Regions from separate parts of the Pseudomonas sp. GYB4201 genome, predicted to be linked through region 1. Evidence: predicted binding sites of a transcription regulator. Region 1 holds the regulator's gene; the other holds the start of a gene.
The links. The regulator sigma-54, encoded in region 1, starts transcription at its own class of promoters, with help from an activator protein. The targets are predictions, from matches to a motif close to ANTGGCATNNANNTTGCTNT.
Positions count from the first base shown of each region.

Region 2: the regulator sigma-54 is predicted to act here: its motif matches at 6,438-6,457, upstream of glnA (glutamate--ammonia ligase).

Region 1 is NZ_JBWGIG010000005.1:79,456-87,115, reverse strand. Features, by position in the region: gene lptB (LPS export ABC transporter ATP-binding protein) at 1-390, shown strand, start outside; gene AC0Z2B_RS06380 (RNA polymerase factor sigma-54) at 562-2,058, shown strand; gene hpf (ribosome hibernation-promoting factor, HPF/YfiA family) at 2,170-2,478, shown strand; gene ptsN (PTS IIA-like nitrogen regulatory protein PtsN) at 2,491-2,955, shown strand; gene rapZ (RNase adapter RapZ) at 2,958-3,815, shown strand; gene AC0Z2B_RS06360 (HPr family phosphocarrier protein) at 3,832-4,107, shown strand; gene AC0Z2B_RS06355 (superoxide dismutase) at 4,705-5,316, opposite strand; gene AC0Z2B_RS06350 (hypothetical protein) at 5,318-5,749, opposite strand; gene AC0Z2B_RS06345 (class II fumarate hydratase) at 5,780-7,156, opposite strand; gene AC0Z2B_RS06340 (FagA protein) at 7,149-7,544, opposite strand.
Region 2 is NZ_JBWGIG010000001.1:362,449-370,108, reverse strand. Features, by position in the region: gene ntrC (nitrogen regulation protein NR(I)) at 1-782, opposite strand, end outside; gene glnL (nitrogen regulation protein NR(II)) at 779-1,864, opposite strand; gene AC0Z2B_RS01625 (DUF4124 domain-containing protein) at 2,141-2,746, opposite strand; gene AC0Z2B_RS01620 (DUF4124 domain-containing protein) at 2,743-3,279, opposite strand; gene AC0Z2B_RS01615 (chorismate mutase) at 4,260-4,799, opposite strand; gene glnA (glutamate--ammonia ligase) at 4,934-6,340, opposite strand; gene thiI (tRNA uracil 4-sulfurtransferase ThiI) at 6,672-7,660, shown strand, end outside.

The sequences.
Region 1 (7,660 bases):
GGCCGCGTGAAGGAGCTGGAAAGCCTGCTGCAGGAATTCCACATCACGCACATCCGCGACAACCTGGGCATGAGCCTGTCGGGCGGCGAGCGGCGCCGGGTGGAAATCGCCCGCGCGCTGGCCACCGCGCCCAAGTTCATCCTGCTGGACGAACCCTTTGCCGGTGTCGACCCGATCTCGGTCGGTGACATCAAGCAGATCATCCACCACCTCAAGAACAAGGGTATCGGCGTGTTGATCACCGACCACAACGTTCGCGAGACCCTGGATATCTGTGAAACCGCTTACATCGTCAACGATGGCCAGCTGATCGCCGAAGGCGATGCCGAGACCATCCTGGCAAACCAACTGGTGAAAGAGGTTTACCTCGGCCACGAGTTCCGCCTGTAACGGCGAGGTGTTTGGCTGGTTGCCCGGGGCGTGCCGCGAATTAATTGCGGTGTCGCTCTAGGCAAACACTTCGGTTTCAGGCATATAATTTGCTTACGACAAAAGCCGAGAGCCTCGGCGCCCGTAGTGGATGGCGCTTTGCGCCGGCGAATAAGGTGTTAAGCCCCTGCCATGAAACCATCGCTCGTCCTAAGAATGGGCCAGCAACTGACGATGACACCGCAGTTGCAACAGGCCATCCGCCTCCTCCAGCTCTCCACCCTGGACCTCCAACAGGAAATCCAGGAGGCCCTGGAATCCAATCCGATGCTCGAACGCCAGGAAGAAGGCGACGACTTCGACAACAGCGACCCCATGGCCGACAAGGCCGAGCAACAGGTCACGCCGGAAATCCAGGAGCCCAGCTACCAGGAAACCTCCGCCCCCACCGTCGACAACCTCGAAGACGGCGAGTGGAGCGAGCGCATTCCCAACGAGCTTCCCGTCGACACCGCCTGGGAAGACATCTACCAGACCAGCGCCAGCAGCCTGCCCAGCAACGATGACGACGAATGGGACTTCACTACCCGCACGTCGGCCGGCGAAAGCCTGCAGAGCCATCTGCTGTGGCAACTCAACCTGGCGCCCATGTCCGACACCGATCGCCTGATCGCGGTCACCCTGATCGACTGCATCAACAACCAGGGCTACCTGGACGAGACGCTGCAGGAGATCTGCGACTCCTTCGACCCGGAACTGGACATCGAGCTGGACGAAGTGGAAGCCGTGCTGCACCGCATCCAGCAGTTCGAGCCCGCCGGCATCGGCGCCCGCGACCTCAGCGAATGCCTGCTGCTGCAACTGCGCCAGATGCCCCCGCGCACGCCGTGGCTCAGCGAGGCCCAGCGCCTGGTGGCCGACTACATCGACCTGCTGGGCAGCCGCGACTACAGCCAGCTGATGCGCCGCATGAAGCTCAAGGAAGACGAGCTGCGCCAGGTCATCGAACTGGTGCAGAGCCTCAACCCGCGCCCTGGCTCGCAGATCGAGTCCAGCGAAGCCGAGTACGTGGTGCCCGACGTCATCGTGCGCAAGGACAACGAGCGCTGGCTGGTGGAGTTGAACCAGGAGGCCGTGCCGCGCCTGCGCGTCAACCCGCAGTACGCCGGCTTCGTGCGCCGCGCCGACACCAGCGCCGACAACACCTTCATGCGCAACCAGTTGCAGGAGGCGCGCTGGTTCATCAAGAGCCTGCAGAGCCGCAACGAGACCCTGATGAAGGTCGCCAGCCAGATCGTCGAACACCAGCGCGGTTTCCTCGACTACGGCGACGAGGCCATGAAGCCGCTGGTGCTGCACGACATCGCCGAGGCGGTGGGCATGCACGAGTCGACCATTTCGCGGGTGACCACGCAGAAATACATGCACACCCCACGTGGCATCTACGAACTGAAATACTTTTTCTCCAGCCACGTCAGCACCTCCGAGGGCGGAGAATGCTCGTCCACGGCGATCCGCGCGATCATCAAGAAACTGGTTGCCGCGGAAAATCAGAAAAAGCCATTGAGTGACAGCAAGATCGCTGGTTTACTGGAGGCACAAGGCATCCAGGTAGCCCGCCGCACTGTCGCCAAGTACCGTGAATCCCTAGGGATCGCGCCGTCCAGCGAACGCAAGCGGCTGATGTGAATCCTGGCAGCGCCAACGCGCTGCCAGTGGGCTTGCCGGATGTGCCACAGCGTTCCAGTGGCAGGTTAACCAACCTGTCTCTTTATGCACTGGCAATAAGGAGAAAGCGGTATGCAAGTCAACATCAGTGGACATCAACTGGTTGTGACCGACGCCATGCGCACTTACATCGGTGAGAAACTCGACCGATTGGAGCGCCATTTCGACAAGATCACCAACGTGCAGGTCATCATGGAGGTCGAGAAGCTGAAACAGAAAATCGAGGCCACCCTGCGCGTACCCGGTGGCGAAGTCGTGGCAAACGCGGAACATGATGACATGTACGCGGCCATCGACCTGCTGACCGACAAGCTCGACCGCCAACTCAAAAAGCATAAGGAAAAACAGCAGAGTCTGCTGCAAGGCCAGACCGCCCGCTGACACTCCCCCCTCATGATCCGACTTGAAAACATCCTGACCCCCGGCCGTTCCCTCGTGAACGCGCCGGGCGGCAGCAAGAAGAAAGTACTCGAACACATCGCCACCCTCATCGCCCGGGAAGTCCCGGGCCTTGAGATGCAGGTAGTGTTCGAAAGCCTGGTCGCCCGCGAAAAACTGGGCTCGACCGGTTTTGGCAACGGTATTGCCATCCCCCATTGCCGCCTGGTTGGCTGCACCACGCCGATCAGCGCCCTGCTGCACCTGGAGAACAAGATCGACTACGACGCCATCGACGGCGCCCCGGTCGACCTGGTCTTCGTGCTCCTGGTGCCCCAGGAAGCCACCAATGAACACCTGGCGTTGCTGAGCCAGATCGCCGGCATGCTCGACCGCGCCGACGTGCGCGAGCGCCTACGCTCGGCAAAGAGTAGCGACGCCCTCTACCAGGTTGTGCTGGACGAACAGAAAGGTCATTGACCATGCGCCTGATCATCGTCAGCGGCCGCTCCGGCTCGGGCAAAAGCACCGCGCTGGACGTGCTGGAAGACAACGGTTTCTACTGCATCGACAACCTGCCGGCCGGCCTGCTGCCGGAACTGGCCGAGCGCGCCCTGATCCGCACCGAGCTGGCCCAGCCGCTGGTGGCCGTGTCCATCGATGCGCGCAACCTGCCCAGCGACCTGTCGCGCTTCCCGCAGCTGCTGCAGGAAGCCCGCGACAAGCACATCCAGTGCGACGTGCTGTACCTGGACGCCGACGAAGAAACCCTGCTCAAGCGCTTCTCCGAGACCCGCCGCCGCCACCCGCTGAGCAACGCCAGCCGTTCGCTGGCCGAAGCCATCCGGGTGGAAACCGACCTGCTCAGCCCGATCGCCGACCTGGCTGACCTGAAGATCAACACCACCCACCTGAACCTGTACCAGCTGCGCGACTCGCTCAAGCTGCGCCTGCTGAACAAGCCGGAGCCGGGCACCGCGTTCCTGGTGGAATCATTTGGTTTCAAGCGTGGCATGCCGGTGGACGCCGACCTGGTGTTCGACGTGCGCTGCCTGCCCAACCCCTATTGGAAGCCGGAACTTCGCGACCATTCAGGCCTGGAGCAACCGGTCATCGACTACCTGGCCGCGCAGCCCGACGTCGAGGAGATGTACCAGGACATCTCAAGCTACCTGCTCAAGTGGTTGCCGCGCTTCGCCGCCAGCAACCGCGCCTACGTCACCATTGCCATCGGCTGCACCGGCGGGCACCATCGCTCGGTCTACCTGACCGAACGCCTTGGCCAGGCCCTGCAGCAGACGCTCAAGAATGTTCAGGTTCGCCACCGCGACCTCAGTTGAAAGGATCCCCACCGCGATGCCTGCTCGTGAAATCGAAATCATCAACAAGCTTGGCCTGCACGCCCGCGCGGCCGCCAAGTTCGTCGGCGTCGCCGGCCGCTTCGGCAACTGCCAGGTCCGCATCGGCCGCAACGCCGACAGCATGATCGACGGCAAGAGCATCATGGCCGTCATGATGCTGGCCGCCGGCAAGGGTACCCAGGTGTACCTGTCCACCGAAGGCGAGGAACAGGACGAAGCCATGGCGGCGATCGTCGAGCTGATCAACAACAAGTTCGACGAAGGCGAATGACCGCCCTGCCCCACCCCAACAAAAAGCCCGGCCAAGTGCCGGGCTTTTTGTTGGGCATATCGCCGAGACACTGATCTGCGTAGCCGCTGCCGAAGGCTGCGCTGGCCCCGCCCCTCGCTGGAGATCTCTAGCGTACATGAGGACCAGCGCAGCCTGGCGGCAGCGGCTACACGGCAGCCAAAGACATCGGCAATAGCTGGCCGGCCATTCGACGTTTAATAGCCCGCTTGGCACGACATCGCTGCTTCGAGCTCTGAGAATTTCTTTGTAATCACGTTTCGCATCACTCCCGACTGTCACGCTGCAAAGAGCGAAAAATCATCCCACCTAGCTGGCTGATCTGCGACGACATTTCCGTGAGATTTTGTTACCTACCACAACCCCGTAGCAGCGGGGGGGCGCGCCCCGGCCCGGGCGCGCCGACGCGGCGCGGCCGCCAGGCCGCGTCCCGGGGCACACTGCGGACGCGGCCTGGCGGCCGCTGCTACAGGGGTGGCGCGAAGCGCGCCAGGGCTTCGGTGATGATAATGGCCGCGCCCGCCAACAGCAGGGCGCTGCCCAGGATCAGCCGCAGCCGGGTCAGCAGCAGGCGCCGATTCAAGCCAGCGCTGCCTTGTAGCGCCGCTCTACCTCGGCCCAGTTGACCACGTTGTAGAAGGCATTGATGTATTCAGGGCGACGGTTCTGGTACTTCAGGTAGTAGGCGTGTTCCCACACGTCCAGGCCCAGGATCGGCGTGTTGCCGTGCATCAGCGGGCTGTCCTGGTTGCCGCTACTTTCCACCACCAGTTGCTTCTGCGGGGTCACGCTCAGCCATGCCCAGCCGCTGCCGAAGCGGGTCAGCGCGGCCTTGGTGAAGGCCTCCTTGAACGCGTCGAAACCACCCAGCTGCTTGTCGATGGCTTCAGCCACGCTGCCTTGGGGCAAGCCGCCGCCCTTGGGCGCCATCACGTCCCAGAACAGCGAGTGGTTGGCGTGCCCGCCACCCTGGTTGACCACCGCCGGCTGCAACTTCTCGGGCAACTGCTTGACGCTGCCGACCAGCTTGTCGATCGGCCACTCGGCGTACTCGGTGCCTTCCACGGCGGCGTTGAGGTTGTTGATGTAGGTCTGGTGGTGCTTGGTGTAGTGGATTTCCATGGTGGCCGCGTCGATGTGCGGTTCCAGGGCATCGTAGGCGTAGGGCAGCGCAGGCAAGGTATAGGGCATTTCAATGGACTCCGTGTTGGGGGGCCGCGCGGCCCCGGGTTTCCTGGCCGAACAACAGCCGGCTGGTGCGCGGGTATTCGCCGTATTCGCTGATGAAGGCCAGCAACTCGGCGTAGGTCTTGCTGCTGTGGCGCAGCGCTGCCTCACGCAGCGCCGGGGTAAGCCGCGGGTCCTGGGCGGCCTGCAGCAGGCGCTGGTGGATGGCGCACAGGTACTCGGCGCTCTCCTCCGGCTGCATCAGGCGCAGGTGCAGGTCGGCCAGGTTGTGATGGGAAATCACGCACGCCGCCACCGCTTCGTCGACATCCGCCCAGCGCTCGAACAGCACCTGGGCCAGCGCGAGGGCCTGCAGGTACAACTCCCGCGCATCGACCAGGTCACCGCGGGCGAAGCAGGCGTTGGCCATTTCGATGGTGCGTTTCCAGTGCTGCATGGTGTGCCTCCGAAGCGATAGAACAGCGGCTCAGATGCCGCCGGCGGTGAGCTTTTCCGGGTCCAGCAGGGTTTCCAGCTGGCTGCGTGACAGGTCCGTGTGCTCCAGCGCCACATCAATGATCGGGCGGCCTTCCTTGTAGGCGGTCTTGGCGATTTCGGCGGCCTTCTGGTAGCCGATGATCGGGTTCAGCGCGGTGACCAGGATCGGGTTGCGCGACAGCGCTTCCTTGAGCTTGGCTTCGTTGACCTTGAAGCTGGCAATGGCCTTGTCGGCCAGCAGGCGGCTGGCGTTGGCCATCAGCTCGATGCTCGACAGCAGGTTCTGCGCGACGATGGGCAGCATCACGTTGAGCTCGAAGTTGCCCGACTGGCCGGCGATGGCGATGGTGGTGTCATTGCCGATGACCTGTGCCGCGACCATGGCGGTGGCCTCCGGAATCACCGGGTTGACCTTGCCCGGCATGATCGAGGAGCCCGGCTGCAGGCCTTCCAGCTCGATCTCGCCCAGGCCAGCCAGTGGGCCGGAGTTCATCCAGCGCAGGTCGTTGGCGATCTTCATCAGCGACACGGCGGCGCCTTTCAGCTGGCCGGACACGGCCACGGCGGTGTCCTGGGAGCCAATCAGGGCGAACAGGTTCTGGCCCTGGGTGAACTCCACGCCGGTCAACAGGCTCAGCTGGTGGCTGAAACGCTTGGCGAACTGCGGGTGCGCATTGATCCCGGTGCCTACCGCCGTGCCACCCTGGGCCAGCGATTGCAGGCTGGGCAACAGGCCGCGCAGGTGGCCGATGTTGGCGCGGATCTGTGCCGCCCAGCCGTTGAGCACCTGGCTCATGCGCACCGGCATCGCGTCCATCAGGTGGGTGCGGCCGGTCTTGACGTAGGCGTGCACCTGCCCGGCTTTTTGCTCGATCACCTGCACCAGGTGCTCCAGCGCCGGCAGCAGTTGCTCGTGCAGCGCCAGGGCGGCGCTGACGTGAATGGTGGTGGGGATGATGTCATTGCTGCTCTGGCCGCAGTTGACGTGGTCGTTGGCGTTGACCGTGGCGCCCAGCCGACGGGTGGCCAGGGTGGCGATCACTTCGTTGGCGTTCATGTTCGAGCTGGTGCCCGAGCCGGTCTGGAAGATGTCCACCGGGAAGTGCTGCATGAAGTCTTCGGTCAGCAGTTGCTGGCAGGCCTGGACGATGGCGTCGCCCTGGGCGGCGCTGATCTGCTCGAGTTCGACGTTGGCCTTGGCCGCGGCGGCCTTGGCCAGCACCAGCGCGCGAATGAACTGGGTGGGCATGGGTTGCCCGCTGATCGGGAAGTTGTTCACCGCGCGCTGGGTCTGGGCACCGTACAGGGCCGCCTCCGGCACCTGCAGTTCGCCCATGCTGTCACGCTCGATTCGGGTATTACTCATCGGGATGTCCTTGCAGCAGATCGGAAAAGGAAATCGATGGCAGCAGCGTGCACACGGCCAGTTGCCGGCCATGCTGGTGCCACAGTTGCAGGTGTTCGGGGTTGCGCGCGGCCAGGCGCATGTCGCGCAGCGGGCGGTAGGCCTGGTCCAGGCACAGGCAGCGCCAGTGCCACGGCAAGGCCGGGTCGGCGGCGGTGTCCAGCAGCAGGCGGAAGCAGGTGCGGGCCACGGTCCAGGCCGATGCGGCACCACAACTGATGAGGAAACGGCCTTCGGCCATGTAGTCCTCGATGATGCGCGGGTCGTTCGGCGTCAATGCGCAGCGGATCTGCCGGCTTAACCAGCGCCAGTTTTCCAGGTAGGACTGCTCTTGAACGGCGGACTTCATCGACGCGGCCTCATGGCGATAATGATATTTATTATTAATTGATATTGAGAATCAAATCAAGCAGAAACAAAAAAGGCGTGACGCCCGAAAGCGTCACGCCTTTTGTCGAATCCCCG
Region 2 (7,660 bases), on a different contig from region 1:
TCGCCGTCGGCCAGCACGCGCAGCAGGCGGGTCTGGGTGTCGGCCGGCATGTCGCCGATCTCGTCGAGGAACAGCGTGCCGCCGTCGGCCTGTTCGAAGCGGCCGCGGCGCAGGTTGGCAGCACCGGTGAACGCGCCTTTCTCATGGCCGAACAGCTCGGACTCCATCAGGTCCTTGGGAATGGCGGCCATGTTCAGGGCAATGAACGGCGAGGCTGCGCGGGGGCTGTGACGGTGCAGGGCGTGGGCGACCAGCTCTTTACCCGTACCCGACTCACCGTTGATCAGCACGGTGATGTTGGAATGGCTGAGGCGGCCGATGGCGCGGAAGACTTCCTGCATGGCCGGCGCTTCGCCGATGATTTCCGGCGTGCGGGTCAGCGTCGGCACTTCGGTCAGGCCTTGTTGCTCCTGGGCGTGCTGGTTGGCGCGCTTCACCAGAGCCACGGCCTCGTCCACGTCGAACGGCTTGGGCAGGTATTCGAACGCACCGCCCTGGTACGACGCCACGGCGCTGTCCAGGTCCGAATGGGCGGTCATGATGATGACCGGCAGGCGCGGGTGCGACTCGCGGATGCGCGCCAGCAGGTCCAGGCCACTGGCGCCGGGCATGCGGATGTCGGAGATGATCACGTCCGGCTGCTGGCGGGCCAGGCGGCTCATGACGCCATCGGCACTGTCGAAGCTCTGGGTGGTCATGCCTTCCTGCTGCAAGGCCTTTTCCAGCACCCAACGGATGGAACGGTCGTCATCGACGATCCAGACAGTTTCACTACGACTCATGACGAAGCGGCTCCTTGTTCCAGCGGCAGGAAGATCGAGAAAGTGGTGTGGCCGGGGTGGCTTTCACACTCGATCAGCCCCTGGTGCTGGCTGATGATGTTCTGGGTAATGGCAAGGCCAAGGCCTGTACCGTCCGGGCGCCCACTGACCATCGGGTAGAAAATGGTCTCCTGGAGCTCGGCCGGTATACCGGGTCCGTTGTCGGTAATTTCTATTTTGGTCACCAGCCGGTGGCGGGTGTGGCCAATGGTGAACTGGCGCATGGTGCGCGTGCGCAGGCTGATGCGGCCCAGGCGCAACTCGTTCTGGCCACTGATGGCCTGCATGGCGTTGCGCACGATGTTGAGCACGGCCTGGATCATCTGCTCGCGGTCGATCAACACGTCGGGAATGCTGGGGTCGTAGTCGCGCACCAGGGTGATGCCGCCCTGGGCTTCTGCTTCCACCAGGCTGGACACGCGCTCCAGCACCTCGTGCACGTTGGTCATGGCCAGCGACGGCAGCTTGTTGGAACCGAGCATGCGGTCCACCAGGTTGCGCAGGCGGTCGGCCTCTTCAATGATGACGTTGGTGTAGTCCTTCAGGCTTTCCTCGGGCAGCTCCCGGGCCAGCAGCTGCGCGGCGCCACGGATGCCGCCCAGCGGGTTCTTGATCTCGTGGGCCAGGCCGCGCACCAGCATCTTGGTGGTTTCCTGCTTGGACAGCTGGGCCTCTTCCTTGGTGATGCGCAGCAGCCGGTCACGGGGGTGCACTTCGAGCAGCAGCAGGGTCTGGCCGTTGTTGAGGATCGGCGTTACCGCGTAGTCCACGGTCAGGGTCTGGCCGGTGAGCGCGGTGAGCATGGCCTCGCGCTTGGTGAACGGGTGGGCCTGTTCCACGGCCTGGCGCAGGGAGTTGAGCGCTTCGGCCGACTCGGTGAACAGCTCGCTGATGAACTGCCCATGGCTGCGCTGGCCGCTGATGGCCAGGAGCATTTCGGCGGCCGGGTTCATGTACTCCAGGCGCAGCTCGGCGTTGAGCAGGATGGTGGCAGTGGTCAGGTTGTCCAGAAGCAGTCGGTGCAGTGCATCACTGATGGTCATTAGCTGTCGTTGACCTCTTTTGGCCCATTGCCGCAGGAGCGCGGGTCCTTGGCGGCGCGGGCTGGTAATCCGCTGATACACCTTAAAATGCAAGAACTAAACCAAAGCTCCGAAAAGAAGCGCGGCCGGCGGAAAATGGCGCTTTCACTGCTCATTAAATGACGCAGCGGGCAGGGTCTCGTTCAGGATTGACCCAAAATGGGATGTTCGTCCGACTTTACCGGTTCTATTCGCACCAAAATAGAGCGGATGCGGAAACTATAGCGGCTGGATGTGTCATTCGCTGTCTTCGTCGTCGGCGGGCTTGTCGGCGAGCGGGCATTCGGGGCGCACGCCGTAGTCCTCGGTCTTGCAGGGGTTGTTGCGGCGCTTCTGGATCAGCGAGATGCGTTGCATGTGGAACGGCTGGGCGGGGGTGCGTTCGATCACGGTTTCATGGTTGTCGATGATTTCCGCTGCAAGCTGGTGCGTGCCGCGGTCGACGTTCTTCAGCGCGAACACCGGGCTTACCGCCGGGCCGGCGACCACATTGCCGTCCATCAGCAGGCGGTAGCCGTGGTTGGCCATCAGTGGCGGGTCGCTGGTGATGGTCACGATCATGTTGCCGGAAGCGTCATGGATGCTGGCGTCCGGCTCCGGGATCAGGATGCGCAGCATGTCGTAGTGGCTCACGGGCTGCTTCCTGGCCAGCTTGCGCGCCGGGGTGGGCAGCACCGGGGTGGCGCTCATGCTGTTGCTGGGCCGCACGTCCACCACGGTGGCGTTGGCGTGGGGCTTGTCGGTGTAGACGCGGTTACCCTGGGCATCGATGTAGGTGTAGACCTGGGCCATGGCCGATGCGCTCAGCACCAGCAATGCAAGGCCCGACAGCAGGCGGTTCATGGGCGTTTTCCGGCGGGTGGCAGGTGGTAGCGCTGCAGGGTGAAGGTGACCGTGGGGCTTTGCTGCACCACTTTGTCATTGAACAGCACTTGCACGGCCAGGCTGTGGTCGCCGCGGTCGATGTTCACCAGCTGCAGGCGTGGCACGTTGGTGGGCTGGCCGTAGGGCTGGTCATCGAGCAGCAGGCGCAAGCGGTGGATGTCGCGCAGCCGCGGGTCGATCAGCACGCCGACGGTGAAGGTGCCGTTGTTGGCGCGTAGCGCTTCGTCGCTGGGGATGTCGGTCAGCTGCAAGGTGTTATAGGCCTGCTGCGGCTCATTGCTGCGAGGGCTTCGCGGCACCGGCACCATGGGCGCGACGGGGGCCTGCGGTTCCACGCTGTTGAGCGGTGGCAGTTCCACGGTCTGCGAGCGGGTGCCGTCGGGCGGCTGGTTGGAGTAGGCGGTGTTGCCTTCGGCGTCGGTGTATTTGTAGATCTGCGCGAAAGCGGGCAACGCCATCAGCATCAGTACCCAGATAAGGCATGAGCGCATGAACGCATCCTGTCGGTTCATGGAAGGAACGGCCTTGCGGCCCAGGTGCCAGCATAGAACAGAATGGCCGACGGATGGTTTCGGCTTTGTACCAACGCGCCGGGTTCGCGTAGCAGCTGCCGCAGGCTGCGTCCGGCTGCGGCGCGGCATGCCGGAGGATGCGCGGTGTGTTCGGACGCGGCCTAGGGCCGCTGCTACAGGTGCTTCGCGCAATTTCAGCGTGGCGAAGGGCCAGCGCAGCCTTCGGCAGCGGCTACACCGAATCCGCGTAGCAGCTGCCGCAGGCTGCGTCCGGCTGCGGCGCGGTATGCCGGGGGATGGGCGGTGTGTTCGGACGCGGCCTAGGGCCGCTGCTACAGGTGCTTCGCGCGATTTGTAGCCGCTGCCGCCAGGCTGCGGCTACACCGAATCCGCGTAGCAGCTGCCGCAGGCTGCGTCCGGCTGCGGCGCGGTATGCCGGGGGCGCGCGGTGTGTTCGGACGCGGCCTACGGCCGCTGCTACAGGTGCTTCGCGCGATTTGTAGGGCTGCGGCTACACCGAATCCGCGTAGCAGCTGCCGCAGGCTGCGTCCGGCTGCGGCGCGGTATGCCGGGGGATGGGCGGTGTGTTCGGACGCGGCCTACGGCCGCTGCTACAGGTGCATCGCGCGATTTGTAGCCGCTGCCGCCAGGCTGCGGCTACACCGAATCCGCGTAGCAGCTGCCGCAGGCTGCGTCCGGCTGCGGCGCGGTATGCCGGGGGATGGGCGGTGTGTTCGGACGCGGCCTACGGCCGCTGCTACAGGTGCTTCGCGCGATTTGTAGCCGCTGCCGCCAGGCTGCACCGAATCCGCGTAGCAGCTGCCGCAGGCTGCGTCCGGCTGCGGCGCGGTATGCCGGGGGATGGGCGGTGTGTTCGGACGCGGCCTACGGCCGCTGCTACGAGCGATGCAGACGACGCCGCTTCGAGACAGTTGCTGCTACGGGCCGCGTCGGGGGCGTCAGGAAGGGCTGGCGCACAACTCGCCGGTGGCGCGGACCAGCGCAGTGCGCCGCAGCACATCAGCCTTGCGCGCCTCGATGGCGCTGGCCACCCAGCGTGGGCACTGCGGGTCGTTGCGCGACGGGGCGAACGCCGCCAGGCGCTCCAGCAGCTGCTTCTGCAGCACGTCCAGCTGCGGGCGGATTTCCTTGGCCAGGTCCACCCGTGGTGTATCAGGCGCGGCGCCCTTGGCGTTCCACTGGGTCAGCAGGCCGTATTGCACCAGCTTGTTGGCCTCGATCTGCGCGGCGAAGAACTGTTCGGCCAGGGCGCCATCCACCTTGTATTCGGCGGCCAGCTTGCCGGCGCCGGCGATCACGTCGCGCTCGCGCGGGGCGTCCAGCACCGGCTTGTGGTTGTCCCATTTGGTCAGGGCGACCTTGGGGGCTATGTCCAGGCGTTGTTGCACGCTGTCCAGCAGCGGCGAGAGGGTGGCGGGCGGCGCGGCGAAGGCAGCGCTGGAGAACAGGGTGGCGGTGAGCAGCAGGGTTCTACGCATTGTCGTACTCATGTTGTTATTGGTGACGAACGGTAGGGGCCGATTCTAGCGGCCAGGGGCTTCCAGCGGGCATAAAAAAAGCCTCCCGAAGGAGGCCTTTTTCAAATCACGCGGCTTGCGCCAGCGTCACCGGATTAGCAGCTGTAGTACAGCTCGTATTCCAGTGGGTGCACGAAGGTGCGCACCTTGATTTCTTCTTCGCTTTTCAGGGCGATGTAAGCGTCGATGAAGTCGTCGCTGAAAACGCCGCCTTTGGTCAGGAACGCACGACCTTTGTCCAGCTCTTCCAGGGCTTCTTTCAGGCTGCCGCAAACTTGTGGGATCTCTTTCGCCTCTTCAGGCGGCAGGTCGTACAGGTTTTTGTCAGCGGCGTCGCCAGGGTGGATCTTGTTCTGGATACCGTCCAGGCCGGCCATCAGCAGTGCTGCGAAGGCCAGGTATGGGTTGGCAGCCGGATCCGGGAAGCGTGCTTCGATACGACGGCCGCGTGGGCTGTTGACGTAAGGAATACGGATCGAAGCCGAACGGTTGCGAGCCGAGTAGGCCAGCATTACTGGAGCTTCGAAGCCTGGGACCAGACGCTTGTACGAGTTGGTCGCCGGGTTGGTGAAGCCGTTCAGGGCCTTACCGTGCTTGATGATACCGCCGATGAAGTACAGGGCGGTGTCGGACAGGCCGGCATAGCCTTCGCCAGCGAAGGTGTTCTTGCCATCTTTGGCGATGGACATGTGTACGTGCATACCCGAGCCGTTGTCGCCGTACAGTGGCTTAGGCATGAAGGTAGCGGTACGGCCGTAGGCGTCGGCAACGTTGTGCACAACGTACTTCAGGGTCTGGACTTCGTCGGCCTTCTTCACCAGGGTGTTGAACTTGACGCCGATTTCGTTCTGGCCAGCAGTTGCCACTTCGTGGTGGTGAACTTCAACGACCTGGCCCATTTCTTCCAGTGCGTTGCACATGGCGGTACGGATTTCGTGGTCGTGGTCGAACGGAGGAACTGGGAAGTAGCCGCCTTTCACGCCTGGACGGTGGCCCTTGTTGCCGCCTTCCACGTCCTGGTCGGACATCCACGAACCTTGTTCCGAGTAGATCTTGAACATGGAACCGGAGATGTCGGACTTGAACTTCACTTCGTCGAAGATGAAGAACTCTGGCTCTGGGCCGGCGAACACGGTGTCACCGATACCGGTCGACTTCAGGTACTCTTCGGCGCGGTGGGCGATGGCGCGCGGGTCGCGATCGTAGCCTTGCATGGTCGAAGGTTCGATGATGTCGCAGACCAGGATCAGGGTCGGCTCTTCGGTGAACGGGTCCAGGACGGCAGTTTCGTCGTCCGGCAGCAGGATCATGTCGGAGGCTTCGATGCCTTTCCAACCAGCGATGGAGGAACCGTCGAACATCTTGCCGACTTCGAAGAAGTCGTCTTCCAGCGCGTCACGGGCTGGCATGGTGACGTGGTGCTGGGTGCCCTTGGTGTCCGTGAAGCGCAGATCAATCCACTTGACGTCATGATCTTTGATGAGTTGAACCGACTTCGACATGTTGTCCTCCGGGGTGAATAAGGGCTGGTAGTGGTTAGCCCTGTAATTTGGGTGATGCCGGGCGCGAATAGTCTGCCAAGGCAACCTGCCTCACAAGGGAGCAATTTGCATGCCAGTGCCCCGAGATGGGTTTTTTGCCCCAAACCCAAGCATTTCGGCCTGTTTTCGGCAAAATGCGCCGATTTGCCGCACTGTTTTGAAGCGCTAGCAATCCGTAAGGCACCATAAAGGTGCACTGAAAACCTTCTGTACGATAACTGGTTAAAAGCTGAGCAATTTCCGCTATAATCCTGCCCCCCTTTTTCGGCTGGCACCTCGCGCGCTGTTTTTCATGAAACTAATCGTAAAAGTCTTCCCAGAAATCACCATCAAGAGCCGGCCCGTTCGGAAGAACTTCATTCGCCAGCTCGCCAAGAACATCCGCGTCGTGCTCCGTGAACTGGACCCGAAGCTGGTGGTGGATGGCGTGTGGGACAACCTCACCGTTGTCACCCGCATCGAAGATGCGAAAATCCAGCGCGAGATGATCGAGCGCCTCAAGTGCGTGCCCGGCATCACCCATTTCCTCCAGGTGGATGAATACCCACTGGGCGACATGGACGACCTGGTCGCCCAGTGCAAGCAGCACTTCGGCCACCTGCTGGCAGGCAAGATGTTCGCCGTGCGCTGCAAGCGCGCCGGCAAGCACACCTTCACCTCCATGGACGTGGACCGTTATGTTGGCAGCCAATTGCGCCAGCAGTGCGGCGCCGCCGGCATCGAACTGAAGAAGCCCGAGGTGGAAGTGCGCCTGGAGATCCGCGACAAGCGCGTCTTCATTATCCACAGCCAGCACCAGGGCATCGGCGGCTACCCGCTGGGCTCGCTGGAGCAGACCCTGGTACTGATGTCCGGTGGCTTCGACTCCACCGTGGCCGCCTACCAGATGATGCGCCGCGGCCTGATGACCCACTTCTGCTTCTTCAACCTGGGCGGCCGTGCCCACGAGCTGGGCGTGATGGAAGTCGCGCACTTCCTGTGGAAGAAATACGGTAGCTCCCAGCGCGTGCTGTTCATCAGCATCCCGTTCGAGGAAGTGGTGGGCGAGCTGCTGGGCAAGGTCGACAACAGCCACATGGGCGTGATTCTCAAGCGCATGATGCTGCGCGCCGCCAGCCGCATGGCCGATCGTCTGCAAATTGATGCCCTGGTAACCGGCGAGGCCATCTCGCAAGTGTCGAGCCAGACGCTTCCGAACCTCTCGGTGATCAGTGCGGCAACCGACAAGCTGCTGCTGCGTCCATTGCTTGCCAGCCATAAGCAGGACATCATTGACCAGGC